2 linked regions of the Alicycliphilus denitrificans K601 genome follow. The protein of the gene in region 1 interacts with the protein of each later gene in a pairwise test. Links are inferred from orthologs where the notes say so. Each region holds a gene or a part of one and is shown on either strand. Other genes may lie near its edges. The genes, in order: ruvA and ruvC.

The links.
Region 2: the proteins of ruvA (region 1) and ruvC interact in binary tests that used the Escherichia coli proteins (3 or more experiments, as listed by UniProt). The link is inferred for Alicycliphilus denitrificans K601 from one-to-one orthologs.

The regions. Positions count from the first base shown.
Region 1 is NC_015422.1:563,063-574,972, forward strand. Bases 4,391-7,178 are described here. They hold ruvA (Holliday junction branch migration protein RuvA), read left to right. Parts: upstream 4,391-5,392; coding sequence 5,393-5,965; downstream 5,966-7,178. Other genes in these bases: ALIDE2_RS02700 (PhoH family protein), read right to left, coding at 4,395-5,345; ALIDE2_RS02710 (trypsin-like serine peptidase), read left to right, coding at 6,003-7,178. Outside these bases: ALIDE2_RS02680 (CaiB/BaiF CoA transferase family protein), read left to right, coding at 1-1,240; acuI (acrylyl-CoA reductase (NADPH)), read left to right, coding at 1,273-2,259; ALIDE2_RS02690 (AMP-binding protein), read left to right, coding at 2,315-3,874; rRNA maturation RNase YbeY, read right to left, coding at 3,891-4,343; more of ALIDE2_RS02710, read left to right, coding at 7,179-7,484; ALIDE2_RS02715 (Hsp70 family protein), read right to left, coding at 7,498-10,302; ALIDE2_RS02720 (Hsp70 family protein), read right to left, coding at 10,299-11,910. UniProt on the Escherichia coli protein: The RuvA-RuvB-RuvC complex processes Holliday junction (HJ) DNA during genetic recombination and DNA repair.
Region 2 is NC_015422.1:3,957,943-3,969,917, reverse strand. What follows is about bases 4,094-6,946. They hold ruvC (crossover junction endodeoxyribonuclease RuvC), read left to right. Parts: upstream 4,094-5,172; coding sequence 5,173-5,721; downstream 5,722-6,946. Other genes in these bases: ALIDE2_RS25820 (PAS domain-containing protein), read right to left, coding at 6,826-6,946; ALIDE2_RS18880 (winged helix-turn-helix transcriptional regulator), read right to left, coding at 5,724-6,422. Also shown: ALIDE2_RS18920 (ribonuclease catalytic domain-containing protein), read left to right, coding at 1-765; ALIDE2_RS18915 (TonB family protein), read left to right, coding at 775-1,635; aroE (shikimate dehydrogenase), read left to right, coding at 1,642-2,490; mtgA (monofunctional biosynthetic peptidoglycan transglycosylase), read left to right, coding at 2,504-3,220; ALIDE2_RS18900 (hypothetical protein), read left to right, coding at 3,244-3,570; more of ALIDE2_RS25820, read right to left, coding at 6,947-7,887; ALIDE2_RS18870 (Bug family tripartite tricarboxylate transporter substrate binding protein), read left to right, coding at 8,159-9,142; ALIDE2_RS18865 (EAL and HDOD domain-containing protein), read right to left, coding at 9,162-10,448; ALIDE2_RS18860 (EAL and HDOD domain-containing protein), read right to left, coding at 10,486-11,754; ALIDE2_RS18855 (ferritin-like domain-containing protein), read right to left, coding at 11,843-11,975.

The sequences.
Region 1 (11,910 bases):
GTTGCAAGGGGTGCGCGTCGTCGACATGTCGCACGTGATCGCGGGGCCGCTGGCCTCGCACTACCTGGCCCAGCTGGGGGCCGAGGTCATCAAGATCGAGCCGCCCGGCGGCGAGGTCATGCGCAACAGCCATGCGCCGGGGGAAAAGAACGAGGGTGGACTGCCTTCGGGATTCGTGGCGCTCAATGCCGGCAAGCGCTCCCTGGCGGTGGACATCCGCCAGCCCGAAGGAGCGGACATCGTGCGTGCGCTGGCCCGCACGGCCGACGTGTTCATCGAGAACTTCCGCCCCGGCGTGGTGGCGCGCTACGGCCTGGGCTACGAGGATATCCGGGCGCTGCGGCCCGATGTCGTCTACTGCTCCATCTCGGGCTTCGGCCAGCAGGGCGACTGGGCCCGGCGCGGCGCCTACGACCACGTGGTGCAGGCGCTGACCGGCATGATGATGATGGCGGGCGACGATGAGCACGCGCCGCCCGTGAAAGTGGGCTTCCCGGTGATCGACGTGGCCGTCGGCATGCTGGGCGCGCTGTCGATCACGGCCGCGCTGCACAAGCGCAATGCCGGCACGCCGGGCGCACGTGCCGGCCAGCACATCGATGCCTCCATGCTGCAGGCTTCGATGATGCTCATGTACCCGCATGCCTGCACCTATCTCACCCATGGCACCGAGCCCCGGCGCGTGGGCAATCGCGGCTACACCGGCAGCCCGGCGGCCGACACCTACCGGTGCGCCGATGGCTGGCTGTCCACCGCCGCCAACACGCCGGCGCAGTTCCGGCTGCTGGCCGGCGTGCTCGGGCTGGAGGCCCTGTGCGACGACGCGGCGCTGCTCGACATCGACGCCTTCAACGCGCCGCAAGGGGGCTTCGTCGTCGCACGCGACCTGCCCGCGCTGCAGGAGCGCCTGCGCGCCGCCTTCGCCGGGCGTAGCGCTGCCGACATGGAGGCGCGGCTCAACGCGGTGGGTGTGCCGGCCGCGCGCGTGCGGCGCCTGGGGGAATTCCTGGACGAAGCGCGGGATACCGGTGCGCTGCGGCCCGTGCGCTATGGTGCGCAGGGCTCGGACGTGCAGACCCCGGGCCTGGGTTTCCGGCTCGGAGGCTGCGAGCCGGCCCCGCAAACGCCCGCCCCCGGCCTGGGCCAGCATGGCCATGCACTGCTGCAGGAACTGGGCATCGAGGATGCCGTCATCGAGCAGCTGCATCGCAACGGCGTGCTGGGCGGGGCGCATCACTGAAGCCATTCGTTTCCCATCCGACGGAGTTTCTTATGTTCAAGGCCCTGCTGCTCACCCAACCCGCCCCGCGCGAAACCCATGCCGAATGCGTGGAGATCGACGAGTCCCGCCTGCCCGAGGGCACGGTGCGCGTTGCGGTCTCGCATTCGACGCTGAACTACAAGGACGCGCTGGCCATCACCGGCCGCTCGCCCGTGGTGCGGCAGTTCCCCATGGTGCCCGGCATCGACTTCGCGGGAACGGTGATCGACAGCGAGGACGAGCGCTTTCGCCCCGGCGATGCGGTGCTGCTCAACGGCTGGGGCGTGGGCGAAACGCACTGGGGCGGCCTCGCGCAGCAGGCGCGGGTCAATGGCGACTGGCTGATCCGCCGGCCCGAGGCGTTCAGTGCCCAGGATGTGATGGCCATCGGCACCGCGGGCTACACGGCGATGCTGTGCGTGATGGCGCTGCAGGACCGCGGCGTCGCGCCCGCCGATGGCCCCGTGCTGGTCACCGGTGCCAACGGCGGCGTGGGCAGCATTGCCGTTGCCTTGCTGGCGCGCCTGGGCTTCGAGGTGCACGCCAGCACCGGCCGCCCGGAGCAGGCCGCGCATCTGCAGGCGCTGGGCGCCGCGCAGATCGTGGAGCGCGGCAGCCTGGACGCGCCGGGCAAGCCGCTGCAGAAGGAACGCTGGGCCGCGGCCGTGGACAGCGTGGGCAGCCATACGCTGGCCAACGTCTGCGCCAGCGTGCGCTACGGCGGCTGCGTGGCCGCGTGCGGACTGGCGCAGGGCATGGACCTGCCAGCCACGGTCGCACCCTTCATCCTGCGCGGCGTGTCCCTGCTGGGCATCGACAGCGTCTATGCCCCCGTGCAGCGGCGCGAGCGGGCCTGGCAGCGCCTGGCGCAGGAGTTGCCGCGCGAGGTGCTGCAGCGCAATACCGAAGTGGCAGGGCTGGCCGACGTCGTGGCGCTGGCGCCCCGCCTGCTGGCGGGACAGGTGCGCGGCCGGGTGGTGGTGGATACGGCGCGCTGAGCCGGGGGCCTTGCGCCGGGAAATCCGGGGGCCTGGGCTGCTCTACGATGGCGGCATGAACCACCTCCACACCGGCGGCACCATGGCCGCGCAGCATCGTTCGGCCTTCCGGGCCTTTGCCGGCCGCGAGGCCCTGGTAGGCGGCGGAGTGCGCTGGTCCTATGCCGGGCTCGCTGAGCGCTGCCACCGCATGGCGCGCTATTTCCAGTCCCTGGGCCTGGGGCGCCAGGACGGCATCGCCATGCTGGCGGGCAACACGCCCGAGGCGGTGGTCGTTGTCATTGCGGCCCAGCTGCTGGGGCTGCGCTACACGGCGCTGCACCCCATGGGGGCGCTGGAGGACCAGGGCTTCGTGCTGCGCGACGCCGGCATCCGGCTGCTGGTGGTGGACGGCGCGCGCTTTGCCGGGCGCGGGGCCGAGCTGGCAGCGCTGGGCATCGCCCGGACGGTGGTCTCGCTGGGGCCCGCCCCGTTCGGCGCCGACGCGGTCGCGGCCTCGGCGGCGTTCGACGGCTCGGAAACGCCCATCGAGGTCCAGCCCGACGACGTGCACAAGATCTCCTACACCGGCGGCACCACGGGCCGGTCCAAGGGCGTGGTCCACCGCCAGCGCACGGCGCTGACCATGCTGCTGCAGCAGCTGGGCGGCTGGGAGTGGCCCGCGCCGGCGCGCTGCCTGGTGGCCACGCCCATCTCGCACGCGGGCGGCTCGCTGGTGCTGCCAACCCTGCTGCGCGGCGGCACGCTGGTGCTGGCCGACAAGTTCTCGCCGGCTTCGCTCCTGCAGACCGTGCAGGACGAGCGCATCAGCGTGACCTTTCTGGTGCCGACGCAGATCTACGCGCTGCTCGACTGCGCCGACCGCGCGCGCTACGACCTGTCGAGCCTGCAGCTCGTGCTCTACGGCGCGGCGCCCATTGCCCCGGCGCGGCTGGCCGAGGCGCTGCGCGTGTTTGGCCCCATCTTCGGCCAGATCTACGGCCAGGCCGAGGCGCCCATGACCATCGCCTATCTGCGCAGGGACGAGCACGACCCGCAGCGGCCCGCGCTGCTGCAGTCCTGCGGCCGCCCCCTGCCCGGTAACGAGGTGCGGCTGCTGGACGCGCAGCTGCGCGAGGTGCCGCCCGGCGAGGTCGGCGAACTGTGCGTGCGCGGCCCGCTGGTCATGGACGGCTACCTGAACCGCCCCGAGGAGACCGCCAAGGCCCTTGCCGGCGACTGGTTGCACACGGGCGACATGGCGCGCATGGACGAGCAGGGCTACCTGTACCTGGTGGACCGCGCCAAGGACATGATCATCACCGGCGGCTTCAACGTCTATTCGACCGAGGTCGAGGCCTGCCTAGCGCTGCACCCGGCGGTGGCGCAGTCGGCGGTGATCGGCATCCCCAACGCCAAGTGGGGCGAGGCGGTCCTGGCCGTGGTGGTGCCCAGGCCCGGCGCGGCCTGCCCCGAGCCGCAGGAGCTGATGGCCTTCGTGCAGCGGCACAAGGGGCCGGTGCTCGCGCCCAAGGCGGTGCAGTTTGCCGAGGCGCTGCCGCTCACGCCGCTGGGCAAGGTGGACAAGAAGACGCTGCGCGCGCAGTTCTGGCAGGGGCAGGAGCGCCTCGTCTGAGAACTACGCGATCTGATCAGCCGGCGTAGGGGTCGGCGAAGCCCAGCTCCCGCATGATTTCAGTCTCGTAGGCCTCCATCTCCTGCGCGTCCTGCTCGCCGGTCTCGTGGTCCCAGCCCTGGGCGTGCAGCGCGCCGTGCACGAGCAGGTGGGCGTAGTGCTCCTGTAGCGTCTTGCCCTGCTCGCGCGCCTCGCGCTCGACCACGGGAGCGCACAGCACGAGGTCGGCCAGCACCGTGGGCTCCTGCTGGTAGTCGAAGGTGAGCACGTTGGTGGCGTAGTCCTTGCGGCGGAACTCGCGGTTCAGGCGCCGGCCTTCCTCGCTGCCGACGATGCGCACGGTGATCTCGGCGTCAACGGCCAGCGCGTGGCGTATCCAGCGCGCCACCTTGTGGCGCGGCAGTGCCGCGCGGTGCGTGGAGGCGTCGCGCGCGAATTGCAGGGAGAGGGTGAGGTGGTTAAGAGCCATTTTTGCCTTTGACGCCCTTCAGGTAAGCGCTGAAAGCTATCGAATCAGGAGTCATTCGCCTGTGCCACGCCGGCTGCGCTGCGCGTCGTAGGCGTCCACGATGCGCGCCACCAGCGGGTGGCGCACCACGTCGGCGCTGGTGAAGCGCGTCACGGCGATGCCCTTGACGCGCTTCAGGACGCGCTCGGCGTCGATCAGGCCGCTCAGGGAGCCCTTGGGCAGGTCGATCTGGCTCACGTCGCCCGTGACCACGGCGCGCGCGCCGAAGCCTATGCGCGTGAGGAACATCTTCATCTGCTCGGGCGTGGTGTTCTGCGCCTCGTCCAGGATCACGAAGGCGTTGTTGAGCGTGCGCCCGCGCATGAAGGCCAGCGGCGCGATCTCCAGCGCGTTGCGCTCGAAGGCCTTCTGCACGCGGTCGAACCCCATCAGCTCGTACAGCGCGTCGTACAGCGGGCGCAGGTAGGGGTCCACCTTCTGCGTCAGGTCGCCGGGCAGGAAGCCCAGGCGCTCGCCGGCCTCCACGGCCGGGCGCGTGAGCACGATGCGCTGCACCGCGTTCCTCTCCAGCGCATCGACCGCGCAGGCCACGGCCAGGTAGGTCTTGCCGGTGCCGGCCGGGCCTATGCCGAAGGTGATGTCGTGCGTGGCGATGTTGTGCAGGTACAGGCTTTGGGTGGGCGTGCGCGCGCGCAGGTCGGCGCGGCGCGTGGTCAGCGGGGCGGGGCTGTCCTCCTCGTCCATCATGCTGGCGTCGCCGGCCAGCATGAGCTGCAGGTGGTCTTCCTTGATGGGGTGGTCCGCCATCTCGTAGAGTGCCTGCAAAAGCTCCATGGCCTGGGCGGCGCGGGCCTTGGGGCCGTCCACCTTGAACTGCTCGTGGCGGTGGGCGATCTTGACCTGCAGCGCCGCCTCGATGGTGCGCAGGTGCACGTCGGCGGGGCCGCACAGGTGGGACAGGCGCAGGTTGTTATGCGGTGTGAAGGTGTGGCGCAGTATCACGCTGATAATTCCGTGGGACGCCGCGTGCGACGCGGCAAAGGATTCGCATGATAGGCAAATTGACCGGCGCGCTGCTGGAAAAGAACCCCCCCGAGGTGCTGCTGGACTGCCATGGCGTGGGCTACGAGGTGCTGGTGCCCATGAGCACCTTCTACAACCTGCCCGCCGTGGGGCAGCCGGTGAGCCTGCTCACGCAGTTCATCGTGCGCGAGGACGCGCAGCTGCTCTATGGCTTCGCCACGCAGCAGGAGCGCCAGGCGTTCCGCGAGCTCATCAAGGTCAGCGGCGTGGGGCCGCGCACGGCGCTGTCCATCCTCTCGGGGCTGGGCGTGGCGGACCTGGCGCAGGCCGTGTCGTTGCAGGAGGCAGGCCGCCTGGTCAAGGTGCCGGGCATAGGCAAGAAGACCGCCGAGCGCCTGCTGCTGGAGCTCAAGGGCAAGCTGGGCGCGGACATGGGCGGCAGGCCGCACGCGGCCAGCGCGGACCAGGCCGACATTCTCCAGGCGCTGCTGGCGCTCGGCTATAACGACAAGGAAGCCGCGGCGGCGCTCAAGGGGCTGCCGGCCGACGTGGGCGTGAGCGAGGGGATCAAGCTGGCGCTGAAGTCGCTGGCCCGGTAGGGCTCCGGCCACGTTCTTGCACGAAGGAGTGAAAAACATGCGCATTTGCACAATCCGGTGGGCCGCGCTGCCCATGGCATTGGCCCTGGCCGCCTGCGGCGGCGGCAGCGGCAGTAGCGACAGCGGTGGCGGCGGCAGCGGCACCCCGGAGGCGCCCGCATGGAGCGAGCGCATCGAGCCCTACGACCCCGGCAAGTCAGCCGGCGTGGCCAAGGCTGCGGCGCAGACGTCCTCCGCGCTGGCCGACCCCGCGGACACGCGGGCCGTCATCCTCGGGCCGCTGCCCGAGTCCATTGCCAAGGCGGCCGCCGGCGCGCCCGCGGCGCCGGGCGTGCCGCGCCAGATCGGCCAGCCGCGCAGCGTGGCCGGCACGGCCAGCGTGGCGGCCACCGCCGCGCTGCTGCGCTGGAACCCCGGCCCGGACGGCGCGCAGGTGGCGGCCCTGCGCTTCGAGTCGCAAGGCGCGCGCGGCGTGCGCCTGGGCGTGCTGGTGCAGGCCCTGCCGCCGGGCGCCGTGCTGCGCTTCTACGGCGCGGCGCGGGACGAGGCCGTCGAGGTCGGCGCGCAGGAGCTGCGGGACGTGGCCGAGCGCAACGCCCGCGCCGGCGCTGCCGACGCGGTGGCGCGCACCTACTGGAGCCCCGACTTCGGCGGCCCGCAGACCACGCTGGAGGTGCAGATTCCCGCTGCCGCGTCGCCCGCCGCCGTGCAGCTGGCCGTGCCCGGGCTGTCGCACTTCACGGTCTCGCCCGCCGAGGCGGAGGGGGGCGTCACCGCCAAGGCGCTGGGCGATGCCGGCAGCTGCGAGATCGACGTGAGCTGCGACGCCGCCTACCTGGAGCAGAGCCGTTCGGTGGCGCGCATGACCTACGTGGACGAAACGGGCGCCAGCTTCTACTGCACGGGCACGCTGCTGAACGACGCGGCCTCGTCCGGCACGCCGTATTTCCTGGGCGCCAACCACTGCATCTCCACCCAGGCGGCGGCCTCCACGCTCGTCACCGACTGGCTGTTGCGCGCGGCCAGCTGCGGCGGCGGCGTCAATTCCGGCGCCTGGCGGCTCACGGGCGGCGCCACGCTGCTGTACGCGTCGGCCGCCACCGACACCTCGTTCATGCGGCTCAACAGGCAGGCGCCCGCGGGCATCGTCTATGCAGGCTCGTACTACGGCGGCGTCCCGGTCGGCACGGCGCTGGCCAGCGTGCACCATCCCGAGGGCGACCTGCAGAAGCTCAGCCTGGGCACGCTGCGGCGCTATGGCAACTGCAGCGGCGGCAGCTGCGGCGCCAGCGATTCCGGCAGCGGCGGCTTCCTGGTGCTGGACTGGCAGCAGGGCAGCACGGAGCGCGGCAGCAGCGGCGCGGCGGCGTTCATCACCATCGGTGAGCAGCGCTACGTGACCGGCCAGCTCTACGGCGGCACGGCCAGCTGCACGGCGCCCACCGGCGTGGACTACTTCGGGCGCTTCGACCTGAGCTACCGGGCGGCGCTGTACAAATGGCTGAAGCCGGGGGGGTAGCCCGCCGCGGCGCTCACCCCACCAGCACCAGCCCCGGCGGCAGGCTGTCGCCCAGGCTGCGCCGCTGGTCCTCGGCGTCCATGTCCGTCACCTGCTCGACCATGGCAATCCAGCGCGCGGGGGCGTGCGTGGCGCGCATCCTGTCCAGCACCAGCGCGCGCCGGGCGTCGGACAGGTCGCGCGCGCGGTCGCCCGTCATGCGCGCGATCTGCACGGCGGCGAACAGCGCGTGCTCGTTGCGGCGCCAGTCCTGCGCCAGCGCGGCGTCGAGGAATTCCTGCGCCGCCTCGGGCGGCATGACCTTGTGGGCGTTGGCGGCCAGCGGCACGCGCGCCGCCAGGCGGCCTATGGCCCACCAGGTCTGCGGGGGCTCGCCGGGGCGCTTCAGGCGCGCCAGCATCCACTGGCCCATCTCCTGGCGGTACTGCCAGGGCACGGCCTCCATGGCGGCGAACAGGCGCAGCATGTCGTCGTAGCTGCCCCAGGCGGCCTTGCCCTGGCCGCGCTGCACGGTTTTCTGCATGCAGCCGGCCACGGATTCGAGCAGCTGCATCTGCTGCTCTTCACCCAGGCCCGCGGCCACGCGGCGCCAGAAGACCCACCACTCGGTCCAGTTGGCGGCCTCGCCGGCGTGGCCCAGGCCCTGGGCGTGCAGCTGCCAGACCTGCCCGATGCGCCAGCCGTCGAGCTCGGCGCCCACGCCGGGGCGCAGGCACCAGCCCGCCAGGTTGAACCAGGCGCGCTCGTGCTCGGCCGTGCGCCGGCGGCGCCTGGCGCGCTCCAGCAGCGCGTCGAACAGCGCACGCAGCAGGGGCAGGCCCCAGGATTCGCGCGCGCCCAGGGTCTTTTCCAGCGCCGCGCGCAGCTGGCGCACCTCTTTGGGCGCCACCTGCTGCGCCTGGTTGCCGAAGATGCGCTCGATGAGGGCGATGGCCTGCGCTGTCTGGCCTTTGGGTTCGCTCTCTTCCTCTCCTTCCGGGCGAGGGCCCGCGGCCGCGCCGCGCACGGCGAAGGGCAGCAGCCACGAACGGGCCGCGTCCTGGGCGTCGATGCAGCGCAGCTCCAGCACGCCCACCTCGCTCATGCAGGCCTGCAGCTGCACCTCGGCCCTGGCCGTGGCGCGGCCCTCGGGCGCGGGCAGCACGGTGGACAGCGGCGGCAGCTCCACCCAGCCCTCGCCCTGCAGGGAGGCGATCTGCCCGGCCTGCGCCTGCCCCTGGCTGCGCGCTACCAGGGCGAAGCGCACGGGCTGGCCCAGCTGCAGCGCGAAGCGCCGCCCGGCCAGCGTCAGGCGCGTGCCTTCCTCGGTGCCGCGCGGCAGCAGGCAGACGCCCTGGGGCGCGGCACCGGCCTTGCCCGGCAGCACCAGCCAGTAGCTGCGCGCCGCGCCGCCGCCTATGCGCGGTACTATGGTTTTGGGAGTTGTTGACGTTTGTCCGGCATGCCCTCGAGGCTGATTTGACTGGTATTGCGCCAGACCATGGGCTGCGGCGCCGCGCGCCACGGCCCAGTCCGGATGCGGGTTGTGCAGCACGCGCACGGGGCTGCCGCGCCATTCGCCGAGCAATTGCGTGAGCCGCTCGGCCAGCGCATGCGCGTGGAACACGCCGCCGTTGAGCAGCACCGTGTCCGGCAGCTCGCCGCCCGCATGCCGGGCCAGGAACTGCGCCAGATGGCGCGAGATGGCGGCGTCGGCCGGGTAGGGCAGGCCCAGGCCGCGCAGCGCGCCCTGGCGCCGGGCGGGCGCGTCGGTGAGCCGCGCGGGCGGCAGGAAGCCATCCACCACGCATTGCAGCACCTGCGCGCGCGTGAGCGTGGCCGAGCGCGCCTGCGCCAGCAGCTTCGATCCGCCGCCCAGCAGCGTGACGGTGGCGGACTCGGGCGCCGCCGCGGCCAGCAGCTGCTCCTTGGCCTGGCGGCAGCGCTGCACCAGCTGGGCGAAGCGCGCGGCGGGCAGGCGCTCGCCCGCGCCGGTGCTGAACTGCGGCTCCAGCTGGTGGGCCAGGGCCAGGTCCATGTTGTCGCCGCCCAGCATCAGGTGCTCGCCCACGGCCGTGCGCGTGAGCGTGGGCAGGCCGCCCGGCGAGGGCTCCACGCGGATCAGCGTCAGGTCGGTCGTGCCGCCGCCCACGTCTACCACCAGCACCAGGCGGCTGCTGGCCAGCCGCGCGGCCAGCGCGTCGCCCTGCAGCACCAGCCAGTCGTGGAACGCCGCCTTGGGCTCTTCGAGCAGTTGCACGGCGGGCAGGCCCGCGAGCCGCGCGGCCTCCAGCGTCAGCGTGCGTGCGCCTTCGTCGAACGATGCGGGCACGGTGAGCACCACGGCCTGCCGGTGCAGCGGCGCGTCGGGCTGAAACGCATCCCACGCGGCCTTCACGTGCGCGAGGTACGAGGCGGACGCGGCGAGCGGCGAGACCTTGTCCACGCCCTCGGGCGCGCCCCAGGGCAGGATGGGCGCGGTGCGGTCCACGCCGGGGTGCGACAGCCAGCTCTTGCTGCTTCCCACCAGCCGCGCCGGCACGGCCGCGCCCAGCTCGCGCGCCCAGCGGCCGATGGTGGCGGGCGCTTCTTCCGTTGCATCCAGCGGTGGCCAGGGTGCGCGCCAGGCATCGCCCAGCTCCCCGGGCGCGGCCTGGTAGCGCACCGAGGGCAGCAGCGGCTGCGCCTGCACCTCGGCGGCCGAGACGCGCTGGGGAATGGCCAGCAGCGCGATGTCGGCCGCGCTGCCATCGAGCGGCACATGGGCCACCACGGTGTGGCTGGTGCCCAGGTCTATGCCGACCGCGTGGCGCGCGTGGCTGCCGGTGGCGGCGGTCATGCGGCCGGGGTGTCGGCCCGCACGTCGAATTCCACCTTCCAGCGCTCGCTGCCCCCGACCGGCACGGCATCGAGCTCCAGCGTGCCGATGCCGGTCACGCGTGCGTGCAGGGTGACGGGGACGACCTCGCCCGGCGTGCGGCCCTCGGCGGGCAGGTGGGCTTCGATCTCCTGCAGCTCCACCAGCTCCTCGGGGCCCCAGAAGTCCAGCAGCGTGCCCACGGTGTCATTGCGCCGCACGCTGGAGCCGAAGAAGCGCAGGCGCACGGGCTCGCCCACGACCAGGCCGAATTCCTGGGCATCGAGCGCCACCTCCGAGCCCTCCTCCATGCCGAACGGCGCCAGGCACAAGGCCGAGATCGGCGGCTCCATGCCGGGGACGGCCGGCATGTTGGATTCCACGCCCACGTAATAGCTCTGCGCCGTGCCGCCGCGTATGCGCACGCCGCGGCCCGAGGCCGCCACGTGGCCGTAGTAGGCGGCGCCGCGCGCCACGGCCAGGTCGAGGTTGGCGCCCGCCAGCAGGCGGGCGGGCGGCGCGCCCTCGGCGGCAAGCCAGCCGTTGACAACTTCCAGGATGCGCTGCTCGATCTGCGGGGCCTTGAGCACGCCGCCGTTGAACAGGATGGCCGTGGGGTGCAGGAAGGACGCGCCTTGCGCCTGTGTGCCCTGCAGGCCCTCGATCTGCCCCGTGGCGCCGGTCTGGCGCGACAGGAAGGCCGCCAGGTGGCGCGTGACGGCCGCGTCCTGCGCGTAGGGCAGGCCCAGCTGCGTGAGCGCGGCGCGCGCGCGGGTCTGCGGCCTGTCGGCCACGGACACGCGCGGGAAGAAACCCTCGACCAGCAGTTGCAGCACCTCGGCGCGCGTGACCTCGGTGCGCAGGCTGCCACCGACGAGCTTGCTGCCGCGGCTGGGCACGACGACGGGCACGGACTGCAGGCTCTCGTCCTGCAGCAGCTGCTCCTTGGCCGCGCGGCAGCCGTGCGCCAGGGCGCGGGTCTGCCAGGCGTCGAGCTGCCTGCCCTCTTGCGCCAGCTTGCGCGCCACGCCGTAGGCCAGGGCCAGGTCCATGTTGTCGCCGCCCAGCAGGATGTGCTCGCCCACGGCCACGCGCTGCAGCTCCAGGTTGCCGCCGCGCTCCAGCACGGCGATCAGCGACAGGTCGGTCGTGCCCCCGCCCACGTCCACGACGAGGATCACGTCGCCGTGCGCCACCTGCTTGCGCCAGGCGCCGGCGCTCGCCTGTATCCAGCTGTAGAGCGCGGCCTGGGGCTCTTCGAGCAGCGTGAGCCTCTGGAAGCCGGCGGCCTTGCAGGCCTCGGCCGTGAGCTCGCGCGCGGCCGGGTCGAACGAGGCGGGGATGGTGACGGTGACGTCCTGCGCGTCGAATGGCGCATCCGGGTGGGCTTCGGTCCAGGCGCGGCGCAGGTGCTGCAGGTAGCGCGTGCTGGCCGCCAGGGGCGAGACGCGCTGCACCTCGGGCGGCGCGTCGGCGGGCAGCAGCGGCGCGCGCCGGTCCACGCCGGGGTGGCACAGCCAGCTCTTGGCGCTGCTGACCAGGCGTATCGGCGTGGCCGCGCCGCGCGTGCGCGCGCATTCGCCCACCACG
Region 2 (11,975 bases), 3.4 Mb from region 1 along the record:
CGCATCACCACGCGCCAGCGCGGCGCGCCGCTGGACCTGATCGTGGCCGAGGCCGCCATCGTCGCCAACAGCACCTGGGGCCAGATGCTGGCCGAGCACGGCGTGCCCGGCATCTACCGCAGCCAGGCCAGCCTGGCGCCCGGCATCAAGGTGCGCATGGGCACCAAGGCCCTGCCGCACGCGGGCATCGGCGTGAAGAGCTACGCCTGGGCCACGTCGCCGCTGCGCCGCTACGTGGACCTGGTGAACCAGTGGCAGATCATCGCCTGCGCGCGCCACGGCAAGACGGCCGCGCTGGCCGCGCCCTTCAAACCGAAGGACGCCGAGCTGTTCTCCATCATTAGCAGCTTCGACGCCACCTACGGCGCCTACAACGGCTACCAGGCGGGCATGGAGCGCTTCTGGACGCTCAAGTACCTGCAGCAGAACCAGGTCGCCGAGCTGGACGCCACGGTCATCAAGGACGGCATGAACGGCGACTTCCTCGTGCGCGCCGACACCCTGCCCCTGGTGCTGCCCGTGCTGGGCGCCCAGGGCCTGCCGCGCGGCGCGCGCGTGCGCGTGAAGCTGGGCGCCATCGACGAGATCACGCTGGACGTGAACGGCACGCTGCTCGCGCGCCTGGACGACCCGGCCGACCAGAGCGACGACGGCCCCGTGGACGAGGACGAGGAAGAAGCCGTGGCAGGGCCTATCGCCATCGCGGTGGACATCGACGAAACCGATGGGACGGGTACCGAGGCCGGCGCCGGCCAGCCGGGATAATCCTGCGCCGTGAACATCGCCTCCACGCTCCGCCGCCTGAGCACCCTGCAGATCGCGCTGGGCCTGTCCATCGCCATCCACGCGCTGCTGCTCACGGTGCGCTTCGTCGACCCGGAGCGCTTCGACCGCGTGTTCCAGGACACGCCGCTGGAGGTCATCCTGGTCAACGCCAAGTCCGGCGAACGCCCGGACAAGGCCCAGGCCATCGCCCAGGCCTCGCTCGCCGGCGGGGGCGACGCCGCCAAGGGGCGCGCCACCAGCCCCCTGCCCTATTCGGCCCTGACCTCCATTGGCGACGACCTGGAGGAAGCGCAGCGCAGGATGGACCAGATGCTGGAGCAGCAGACCCAGCTACTGGCCCAGGTGCGCCAGCAGCTGGCCATCCTGCCCAAGCCCGACCCGCGCAAGGCGAGCGAACACGCTGAAAACCAGGCCCAGGAGGAAAAGCGCCGCCAGCTCGTGAAGCTGCTGGCCGAGATCGAAAAGCGCATCAACGAAGAGAACGCCCGCCCGCGCAAGCGCTACATCAGCCCCGCCACGCGCGAGGAGGTGTACGCCGTGTACTACGACCAGTTGCGCCGCAAGGTGGAGGACAAGGGCACGCAGAACTTCCCCGAGCAGGGCGGCAAGAAACTCTATGGCGAGCTGATCATGATCGTGACCGTGAACCACGACGGCCGCGTGCTCGAAACCGAGGTCGTGCAGGGCTCGGGCAACCGCCAGCTGGACCGCCGCGCCGAGGCCATCGCGCGCGCGGCCGGGCCGTTCGGCCACTTCGGCCCGGCCATGCGCGCCAAGGCCGACCAGATCGCCGTCGTCTCGCGCTTCAAGTTCACGCGCGAGCAGATCCTGGAAACCGCCGTCCGCTGACCATTCATGACGACCACCCCCGACCTCTATTGCGTGATGGGAAACCCCATCGCCCACAGCCGCTCCCCCTGGATACACGCGCGCTTCGCCGCGCTCACGGGCCAGCACCTGCGCTACGAACGCCGCCTCGTGCCCATCGACGGCTTCGCCCGGGCGCTGCGCGACTTCGCCGCCGAGGGCGGGCGCGGCTGCAACATCACCGTGCCCTTCAAGCTCGAAGCCGCGCAGCTGGCCACCCACCGCAGCGAACGCGTGCAGCTGGCCGGCGCGGCCAACACCCTCAGCTTGCGGGACGGCGCCATCCACGCCGACAACACCGACGGCCTGGGCCTGGTGGCCGACATCGAGCAAGGCGCCGGCGTGCCGCTGGCCGGGCGCGACGTGCTGCTGGTGGGCGCGGGCGGCGCGGCCGCGGGCGTGCTCGGGCCGCTGCTGCGGCGCCAGCCCCGCCGCATCGCCGTGGTGAACCGCACGGCCGCGCGCGCCCAGGCCCTGGTGGCCAGCCACGCGGCGCTCGCATCACTACAAAAAACAGAGCTGCTGGCGCTTGACATGCAAGCGCCAGCGGCCGATTTCGACATCATCATCAACGCCACCGCCAGCAGCCTGGAAGGCGCCGCAGCCCCCGTGCCCGCCAGCGTGCTGCGCCCCGGCAGCCTGGCCTACGACATGATGTACGGCCCCGCCGCGCAAGGCTTCCTGGACTGGGCCGCGCAGCACGGCGCCCAGCCGCGCGACGGCCTGGGCATGCTGGTGGAACAGGCGGCCGAGGCCTTCCTGATCTGGCGCGGCCTGCGCCCGCCCTCCGCCCAGGTGCTGGCCGAGCTGCGCGCGGCCATCGCCGCGGGCGCCTGAACCCTCTCCATCCATGCGAGCCCTGCTGCGCTGGATCGCCCTGGTGCTGCTGGCCCTGCTGGCGCTGCAGCTGTTCTTCGTGGCGCGCATCGCGGCCATGGCCGTGCTGGCCCCGGAATCGACCAGCTTCCAGCGCTCCGAGGCCTGGGCGCAGCTGCGCCAGGACGGCGGCCTGCGCTGGCGCCAGCAGTGGCTGCCCTACGCCCAGATCTCCGACCACCTCAAGCGCGCCGTGGTCACGTCGGAGGACGACAACTTCGTCAACCACGACGGCGTGGACTGGGACGCCATCGAGCGTGCCTGGGAGCGCAACGCGCGCGCCGAGGCCCTGGCCGCCAAGGCGCCCGCCACGCGCGCGCCGCGCATCCGCGGCGGCTCCACCATCACCCAGCAGCTGGCCAAGAACCTGCTGCTGTCGGGCGAGCGCAACTACGTGCGCAAGGGGCAGGAATTCGTGCTCACGCTGCTGCTGGAGCAGCTGCTGAGCAAACGGCGCATCCTGGAGATCTACCTCAACAGCGTGGAATGGGGCACGGGCATCTTCGGCGCCGAGGCCGCCGCCCAGCACTACTTCAAGAAAAGCGCCCGCCAGCTCACCGCCCCCGAGGCCGCCCGCCTGGCCGTCATGCTGCCCGCGCCCAAGCGCTTCGAGAAAACGCCGAACTCGGCATACCTGGCCGGGCGCACGCGCACCATCGTGGCGCGGATGGGGAATGCCGAGCTGCCTTGAACGGCAGGCGGATGAACCCTTCAATGCCCACCCAATCCCTGCGCACGATGTACGAAACCGCCGTCGCCGAGCTATCGAGTGCGGCGGCGTCGAGGCTTGCGTCGGGCGCGACCGAAGAGGACGTCGCCCGCTGGGCCGTGGCCGAACGAAACACCCTCAAGCAGACCTACCGCGCCCTCACGCCCAAACCGGTTCTGGCACGCATCGAGGCCAAGACCCTGGAGCGCTACGGCAACAAGATCGGGCCCACTGCCGACGACCTCAAGGCCGCCGGAAAGTCCTGGAAGGAAATCATCGATTCCGCGACGCGCGCGGGTGATCATGACGATGCTTTCTTTCGAGAGGGCTAGAGGGCGGTTGGGCAGGGTTCGGCCAGAAACAACCTATGACTTCAGGAAGGAATGATCACTCAAGGTTGAACCTACGAGAGGGAAGCCGGTTCGTCCACTTTCGCGGGAAAGTTGGTAACCCACATTTGAAGTCCCCTCGAATTTCTGAGCCAATCAGAAGTAGAGGTTGGGGAACAGTTTGACACGGTATTCGACCGGTGGGATTCGGCCGAGGGCTTCGTGGGGTCGATGGTGGTTGTATCGGTGCAGCCAGTCGGCCGTCATGTCACGCACCTCCTGCAGGCTGTCGAAGACGTAGCAATCGAGCACCTCGGTACGGTAGGTCTTGTTGAATCGTTCGACATAGGCGTTCTGCGTGGGCTTTCCGGGCTGGATGTGATTGAGAGCAATGCCCTTGCTCTGCGCCCATTGCGCTAAAGCATGGGCGATGAACTCCGGGCCGTTGTCCAAGCGAATCGACAGCGGTGCACCGCGTACTTCCACCAGTTCGTTCAAGGCCCGGATGACGCGAGCAGCCGGCAGGCTGGTGTCGACCTCGATGCGCAAGCCTTCGCGGTTGAACTCGTCGATGACGTTGAAGGTCCTAAACCGCCTGCCGGACCACAGCGCATCGGCCATGAAGTCGCAGCTCCAGCCCTGGTTGGGTTGGCCAGCGGCCTGTAGTGGCTGTTTGATGCGCGCGGGCAGCCGCTTCTTGCCGCGCCGTGGCAGGTTCAGCCGCAGTTCGCAGTACACACGCCAGAGCACCGTCTTGCCCCAGGGCTTGCCTTGGTGACGGGCACTGTCGTACAGCAGGCCAAAGCCGTGACGCGGGTTGAGCGCCATGTGCGTCTGGATGAAGGCGATGACCCCGGAGTCGTCGCGCGCAACGGCTCGGTAGCGCAGGGTGGAGCGGGCGATGCCGCTGGCCTGGCAGGCACGTCGCTCGCTCATGCCGTGCTCGTCCACGAGGGTTTGAACGACCATCTTGCGACGCTCCGGGGTCAGAGCTTTCGATCAACGACATCCTTGAGCGCGTGGTGCATCAGCGCCAGGTCGGCGTACATACGCTTGAGCTTGGCGTTCTCGTCCTGCAGTTGGCGAAGCTGCGCCAGGTGAGAGACCGTCATGCCCGAGAACTGACTCTTCCACTTGTAGTACGTCGGCTCGCTGATGCCGTGCTTTCTGCACGTCTCACCGACCTTGGCACCCATCTCGACTTCTTTGAGGATGCCCACTATCTGGGCTTCGCTGAATCTGGATTTTTTCACGTAGAGACTCCTGCCGGGGGAATTCTCTACTTCCGGGTGGTTCAGGTTTTCGAGGGGACTTCACTCGTGACTGCGCGTCCCGAAGACGGTTTTGGAACGTTGATATGGAGGGCAACTCAGGTCGGAATCTGCGGATACGCGGTCCACTCGTCCTCCGGCCACCAGCCCGTATCATCCCCTCCATGCCTGCCCAGTTGACGCACCTCCTTCTGCCGGGATCGGCACGTTTGTCGGTACGTGCTCCCTATACCCGGCACAGCCGGCGCTCTTTCATTCCATGCGCCGGCACCTTGACTCGAAACAGCCTCTAACGCCCACCCAACAGGCGCCAACAGCTCTATTTTCGATAGCAATGAGAATCCTGGGAATCGACCCCGGCCTGCAGACCACGGGCTTTGGCGTGGTGGACGTGGACGGCCAGCGGCTGGCCTACGTGGCCAGCGGCACCATACGCACGACCGGGCTGGCGCTGGGCGACCTGCCGGGCCGGCTCAAGCTGCTGTTCGACGGCATCACCGAGGTCGCGGCGCGCTACCGGCCCGATGCGGCGGCGGTGGAGATCGTCTTCGTCAACGTCAACCCCCAGTCCACCCTGCTGCTGGGCCAGGCGCGCGGCGCGGCGCTCACGGCGCTGGTGAACGCCGACCTGCCCGTGGCCGAGTACACGGCGCTGCAGATGAAGAAGGCCGTGGTCGGCCACGGCCGCGCGGCCAAGTCGCAGGTGCAGGAGATGGTGCGCCGCCTGCTCGCCCTGCCCGGCCTGCCGGGCACCGACGCGGCCGACGCGCTGGGCCTGGCCATCACCCACGCCCACGCCGGCGCGGCCATGGCGCGCGTGGGGGCGGTGGCGCAGCTCTCGCGGCGCCAGCACGCCATGTACAAGGGCGGGCGCAGCTATTGATTTCAGCCGACGGCCCGGGGCACGGCGGCAAACGTGCTCGTTCCCAGCCAGCGGCGCAACGCGCTCTGGCGCTCCGGCGTCCCCATGAAGCGGATGGCGCCGCTACCGCTGGCCTGGGCCCAGCCCACGTGGCCCAGCCACAGCGCGGTGAGGGTGCGCAGGTCGGTGCTCACGTACAGGTCGACCTCGAAGCCGGGGTCCACCGTGCACAGGTCCACGTCGCACGCGGGCTCCACGATCAGCCAGTAGTTGCGCTCGGACAGCGGGCGGTCGCAGAAGATAAACTCGATCGTGGTGCGCGCCGCCGGCGCCGGCTCCGGGTGGACGTGGCGGCGGATGTCCCACATCAGCAGGTTGGCGTCCAGGTGGCGCAACGTGGCCTCGGTCTTCACCCAGCGCTGGCCCCATGCGCCCACCGCCTCGACGATGGGGCGCAGTTCCCGGCCGGCCTGCGTCAGGCGGTAGACATGCCCCTCGGCCGCGCCCGCCGCCCGCGTGCGCTCCACGATGCCAGCCGCCTCCAGTTCCCTGAGGCGCTTGGCCAGCAGCGCCGACGACATGCGCGGCACGCCGCGGCGCAGGTCGTTGAAGTGGCTGGATCCCATCATCAGCTCGCGCACCACCAGCAACGTCCAGCGGCAGCACAGCACCTCCGCGGCCATGGCCACGGGGCAGAACTGGCGGTAGCTGGCTGAGGCCATGGGCTTGCCTTCCGCGCGGGGCGCGCCGCGCGGCAAACGCCCAATCTACGCCGATCGCGGGGCGGCCGCCAGTTCAGAGAGTGAACCGGCCGGCTTCACAAACAGAACTTGAGCCTCCCGGGCCCGTGGCGCAGCATGGTCCTAGGGCGAATCGACATTCAAACACCCCCGCCGCCAAGACCCTGGGCGGTCAACGGCTAGGCGCGAGCCGCGCCGTGTATCGGGATACACCAGCGGCGAGCAACGACGCCGGAGGCTGCCCAGGGCCTTGGCCCGAAGGGTGCCCATAGCGGCCCGCCATGCGTCGTTGCTCCTCGGTTGCTGGTGCCACCAGCGTCCTCCTCGCGCCTGGCCTGGCGGGCCGCTATGGGCAACGACGGGGGTGTTTGAATGTCGATTCGCCCTAGAGGGCGGCCTCCAGTTCGGGCATGGCGATCCGCGCTTTGGTGAGCGCCATGCCCAGGTTGGCGGTGCGGAGGCACACGAAGACGGCGACGTAGTCGGGCTGGGTCTTGCCGCGCAGGCACACGTGGATCAGGTTGTCGCTGTTGACGATGATTTCCTGAAAATAGTGGTGGTCGTCGTTGTCCTGCAGGCCGCGCGACTTCTTGAACATGCGCTCGATCAACGGCACGTTGGGACCGTTGAACAGATCGGCTGTGGCGGCGGCCACGAGGTCGATGACCTCGCGTGGATGGGAGTCCACCGTCTTGATGGCGAGCAGCATGCCCGATGCGGTGTCCACGTAGCCCGCGGCCAAGCATTCCGGAACGGATGCGGCGACCTTGTTGAGTGTTGTATTGATCGTCATGGGTTTTCTTTCTTGGGTCAAATGATCTTGCGCAGGATCGTGTCCTCGTACCGCTGCAGGAACTCTGCCGGCCAGGCAATGCACGACCAGCATCTCGCCCCGGCGCAGCAGGGTCAGGTCATGCTTCATCGCGTTGACCACGCTGGGCAGGGGCGCGGACACGTCGTCTGCCAGCGTGGCGGGATCGGCATCGGGCGCGGGCAGCGCGCAACTGCCCGTGCGCACGAACTGCTGGCCCGCCTCGGCCTGGGCGCGCATCGTTGCGTAGAGCGCCTGCACGGCCTGCACCTGCTCGTGCATGGGCTGCGTGCGCACCGACAGGAGGCCGGTGATGCGGTCGCCTTCGCGCATGGGCGTGACGTTGGCCTGCACCCAGTAGAAGTCGCCGTTCTTGCGCCGGTTCTTCACGAGGCCCGTCCACGGCCGGCCCGACGCGATGGTCTCCCACATGTCGCGGAAGGCCTCCGCGGGCATGTCGGGGTGGCGGATCATGTTGTGGGGCTGGCCCAGCAGCTCCTCGCGGGCGTAGCCGCTCACGTGGATGAACGCGTGGTTGCAGTAGGTGATGCTGCCGCTGGTGTCGGTGACCGAGACCAGGGTGTCGCGCTCGTCGAAGGTGAATTCGCTGGCGGTGACGGGCAGGTTGATGCGCATGGTGCGTCCTTGGGAATGCGCGACTGCGCGAGCGCCTCCTCCAGCCGCGCGCCGAGCGCGATGCGCCGCTGCAGCGCCTGGCCCCAACCCCACGCTCACCGTGCTGCACGGGCTGGCCGCGGGGCTGGGCGTGTCAGTGCTGGAACTGCTGTCTCCGCCGGAGGAGGGGATGGAGCGCGCGCGTGAAAAGCCTGCAGCCCGTCTCCCGTGGCCGGGTGAAGGGGTGACAATCCGGGCTTTCCCTTTTTTGCCCTCCGTGAAGGTACGCGCGATGACCGATTCCCTGCGCCGGCGCCTGCTGGCCGCCTTGCCCCTGACCCTGCTGCCCTGGGCCGCCAGCGCCCAGCCCGCCGCCCCGTGGCCCGCCCGGCCCATCCGCATGGTCGTCGCCTATCCCGCGGGCGGCGTCAGCGACGTGGTGGCGCGCGCGCTGGGCGAGAAGCTGGCGCAGCGCCTGGGTACGCCCGTGGTGGTGGAGAACAAGGCCGGCGCTGGCGGCACCATAGGCATGGACGCGGTGGCCAAGGCCGCGCCCGACGGCTATACGCTGGGCTTTTCCGCCATCAGCCCGCTGGTACTCAACCCGCACCTGGGCAAGTCGCCGTTCGATCCCGAGCGCGACATCGCGCCCGTGGCCAGCGTGATGTATTCGCCCGTGCTGCTGCTGGGCACGCAGGCCCTGCAGGCGCGTGATTTCCAGGGCCTGCTGGCCGGCGCCAGGGCGCACCCGGGGCAGGTGCGCTGGGCCACCTCGGGCCTGGCGTCGCTGGGGCACATCATGCTCGAACACATCATGCAGGGCGCGGGCGTGCAGATCACGCACGTGCCCTACAAGGGGGGCGGCCAGCAGCTCAACGACGCCCTGAGCGGGCAGTTCGAGGTGCTGTCCACCAACGCCGGGCCGGCCGTGATGCAGCACATCCAGGCGGGCAAGCTGCACCCGCTGGCCGTGGGGGCGCCCAGGCGCCTGGAGTCGCTGCCCGACGTACCCACGCTGCAGGAGCTCAAGCTGCCCGCGGCCAACCTGAACTCGGTGTTCGGCATCTTCGCGCCGGCCGGCACGCCCGCCCCCATCCTGGAGCGCCTGAATGCCGAGATCAACCGCGCCCTGGCGCAGCCGGACGTCAAGGTGCGCCTGGAGGCATCGGACAACGTGCCCACGGGCGGGACGGCGGCGCAGTTCCAGCGGCAGATCGCCGCCGAGTCCGAGAGCAACGCGCGCATCATCCGCGCGGCTGGCATCCGGCTCAACTAAAAAAGAAGAAAGAAGGCCGCTACGCCTCTGCGGTCATGCTGTCGGCCCAGGCCAGGGCCTGCAGATGGGCCCAGTTGACCTGGCGGTTGGACAAGTGCAGCGCCTCGGCCGTGCGCGCGAAGGCTTCGTCGTCGCCGCTCTCGCAGGCGCGCGTGAGCTCCAGGAAGGGGGCGAACACGCCCTGGTTGCGCAGCAGCGCGTCGAGCACCGGCTCGGGCAGAGCCACGCTCTCGAGCGCACGCTTCATGGGTATGCCCAGCATGGTGTCGAGCAGCGAGAACACGCCCACCACGAAGGCGTTGTCGCATTCCTCGGGCGGCAGCAGCTCGGCCGCGAGCAGTTCCATGAGGCGCCCGCGCACCACGGCGGTCTGGCCCACGGCGGGTGGCGCGCCGTCCTTGCGCGAGGTGGTCAGCAGCAGCGCCGCCCAGCGGAACATTTTCTTAAGCCCCAGGATCATCACCGCGTGGCGGAACGAGGTGATCTCGCACGACAGGCCGAACCCCGAGGAGTTGATGAAGCGCAGCAGGTTGAAGGACAGGGTGGGGTCCTTCTTGAGCAGGTCCTCGATCTCGGCCGTGCCGGCCTGCTGGCGCACCAGGTTGATGAGCTGGATGATGGTCGCCTGCGACGGGCGTATGGTCTGCGCCTTGACCAGCGCCGGGCGGGCGAACCAGTAGCCCTGGAACAGCTTCACGCCCAGGGCGGCCATGCGCTCGTGCTGCTCGGCCGTCTCCACCTTCTCGGCGATCAGGGTGGCCTGGGAATTGGCGCGTGCGAACTTCACCAGCGGCTCGGCCAACTCGGGCTTGAAGGCCTGCATGTCCAGCTTGATGAACGAGGCCAGCGGCAGCCAGCCCATGTAGGCGCGCCGCAGCACGTCCTGGCTGAAGGCCAGCCGGAAGCCACGCGTGCGCAGCGACTGCAGCGTGGGCAGCATCTGCTCGATCTGCTCGGGCGTGGCGCCCGCGGCCAGCGTGGGCACCTCCAGCACCACCTTGTCGGGGTGGATCAGCTCCAGGTGGCCGCCGGCCAGGCTTTCATGCGTGCAGTTGACGAAGACGATCGTCTTGCCGATCAGCGCCTCGGAGCCGGCGTAGGACAGGGCGTTGAACAGCAGCGACGCGTCGCTGGCCGCGGTGTGGGAGTCGGCGGCGGTGTTGCGGTCGAACAGCTCGTATCCGTAGACGGCACGCTGCTCGTCCAGGATGGCCTGGCGCGCGATGATCACGAGGTTGTCTGCATCCACCGGGCCGCTTTGCGGCACGGTGGACAGCGATGAGTCGGGGTCTGCGGTACTGGACATGGATGGGTGTGGTGCGTGAGTTGTCTGCGGAAAAGGTTCAGCCCTGCGTCATCTGGTCGGCCCAGGCCAGGGCTTGCAGGTGGGCCAGGTTGATCTGCTGGCTCGACAGGCGCAGCGATTGCGCCGCCTGGTCGAAGCGGCTGTCGTCGCTGGATTCACAGGCTTCGGCCAGGGTGAGCAGCTGGCCGTACGCGTTGTCGCGCCTGAGCAGCGCCGCGGCCAGCTCGTCGGGCAGGTGAAGCAGGCTCAGGGCGGGCTCGAGCGGCATGCCCAGCATCTGGTCGAGCATGGAGAAGACGCCGATCACGAAGGCCTGGTCCGCCTGCTCGGGCGACATGAATTCCCGGGCCAGCAGCTCCATGAGGCGGCCGCGCACCACGGCGGTCTGGCCCACGGCGGGGGGCGTGCCGCCGCTGCGCGCGACCGTGAGCAGCAGCGCGGCCCAGCGGAACAGCTTCTTGAGGCCCAGCAGCAGCACCGCCTGGCGAAAGGAGGTGATCTCGCGCGTCAGGCCCAGGCCGGCGGAATTGATCAGGCGCATCAGGTTGAAGGCCAGGCCCGCGTCCTTCTTGAGCGCCTCCTCGATCTCGGAGGTGGGTGCCTGGCTGCGCACCAGGTTGAGCAGCTGCACGATGCTGGCCTGCGAGGGGCTGAGCAGCCTGGCCTCGACCAGCGTGGGGCGCGAGAACAGGTAGCCCTGGAACAGCCGCACGCCCAGCGAGGACACCATGTCGTACTGCTGTGCGGTCTCGATCTTCTCGGCGATCAGCCGGGCCTGCGAGTGGCGCCCGGCGTAGCTGACGAGCACGGCCAGCTGGTCGGGCGCGAGCACCGCCATGTCCAGCTTGATGTAGTCCGCCAGCGGCAGCCACGGGGCATAGGCCGACTCCAGCACCTGGTGGCCAAAGGCCAGGTGAAAGCCCCGTGCGCGCAGCCCGGCCAGTATGGGCAGGCGGGCCTGCACCTCCTGCGCCGCCACGTGGCCCAGCGGGGGGATCTCCAGCACCACCTTGTCGGGGTTGACGAGCTCCAGGTGGCCGCCGGCCAGGCTCTCGTGGGTGCAGTTGACGAAGATCAGCATGCGGCCCACGAGCTCCTCGGAGCCGGCATGCGAGAGCGCCGTGAAGACCAGTAGCACGTCGCTGGCGGCCGTATGCCCGGTCTGCGTGCGCGAGCGGTTGAACAGCTCGTAGCCGACGACCGCTTGCCGGTCGTCCATGATGGCCTGGCGCGCGATCATGGCGCCGGCGCCCGGCGCGGGCGCGGACGGACCGAGGGCATGGGGAGCGGAAGGCGTGGACGGCATGGCTGGGTTGAGGCGAAGCAAGGGGAATGGGACGCCGCAGCAGCGGCCGCTCATTGTAGGCAAGAAGCCCCGGGCGCCCGTGGCGTATTCAGCCGTGCTGCAGCCACAGCAGCTCGGCCTCGCTGAAGCCGGCGGCGCGGCGCGCGGCCGCGTTGATCGGGGGCTTGGGGCGCGGCGCCTCGTAGCGCTTGGCCAGCAGGGCGTAGTGCGCCACCGGGTCC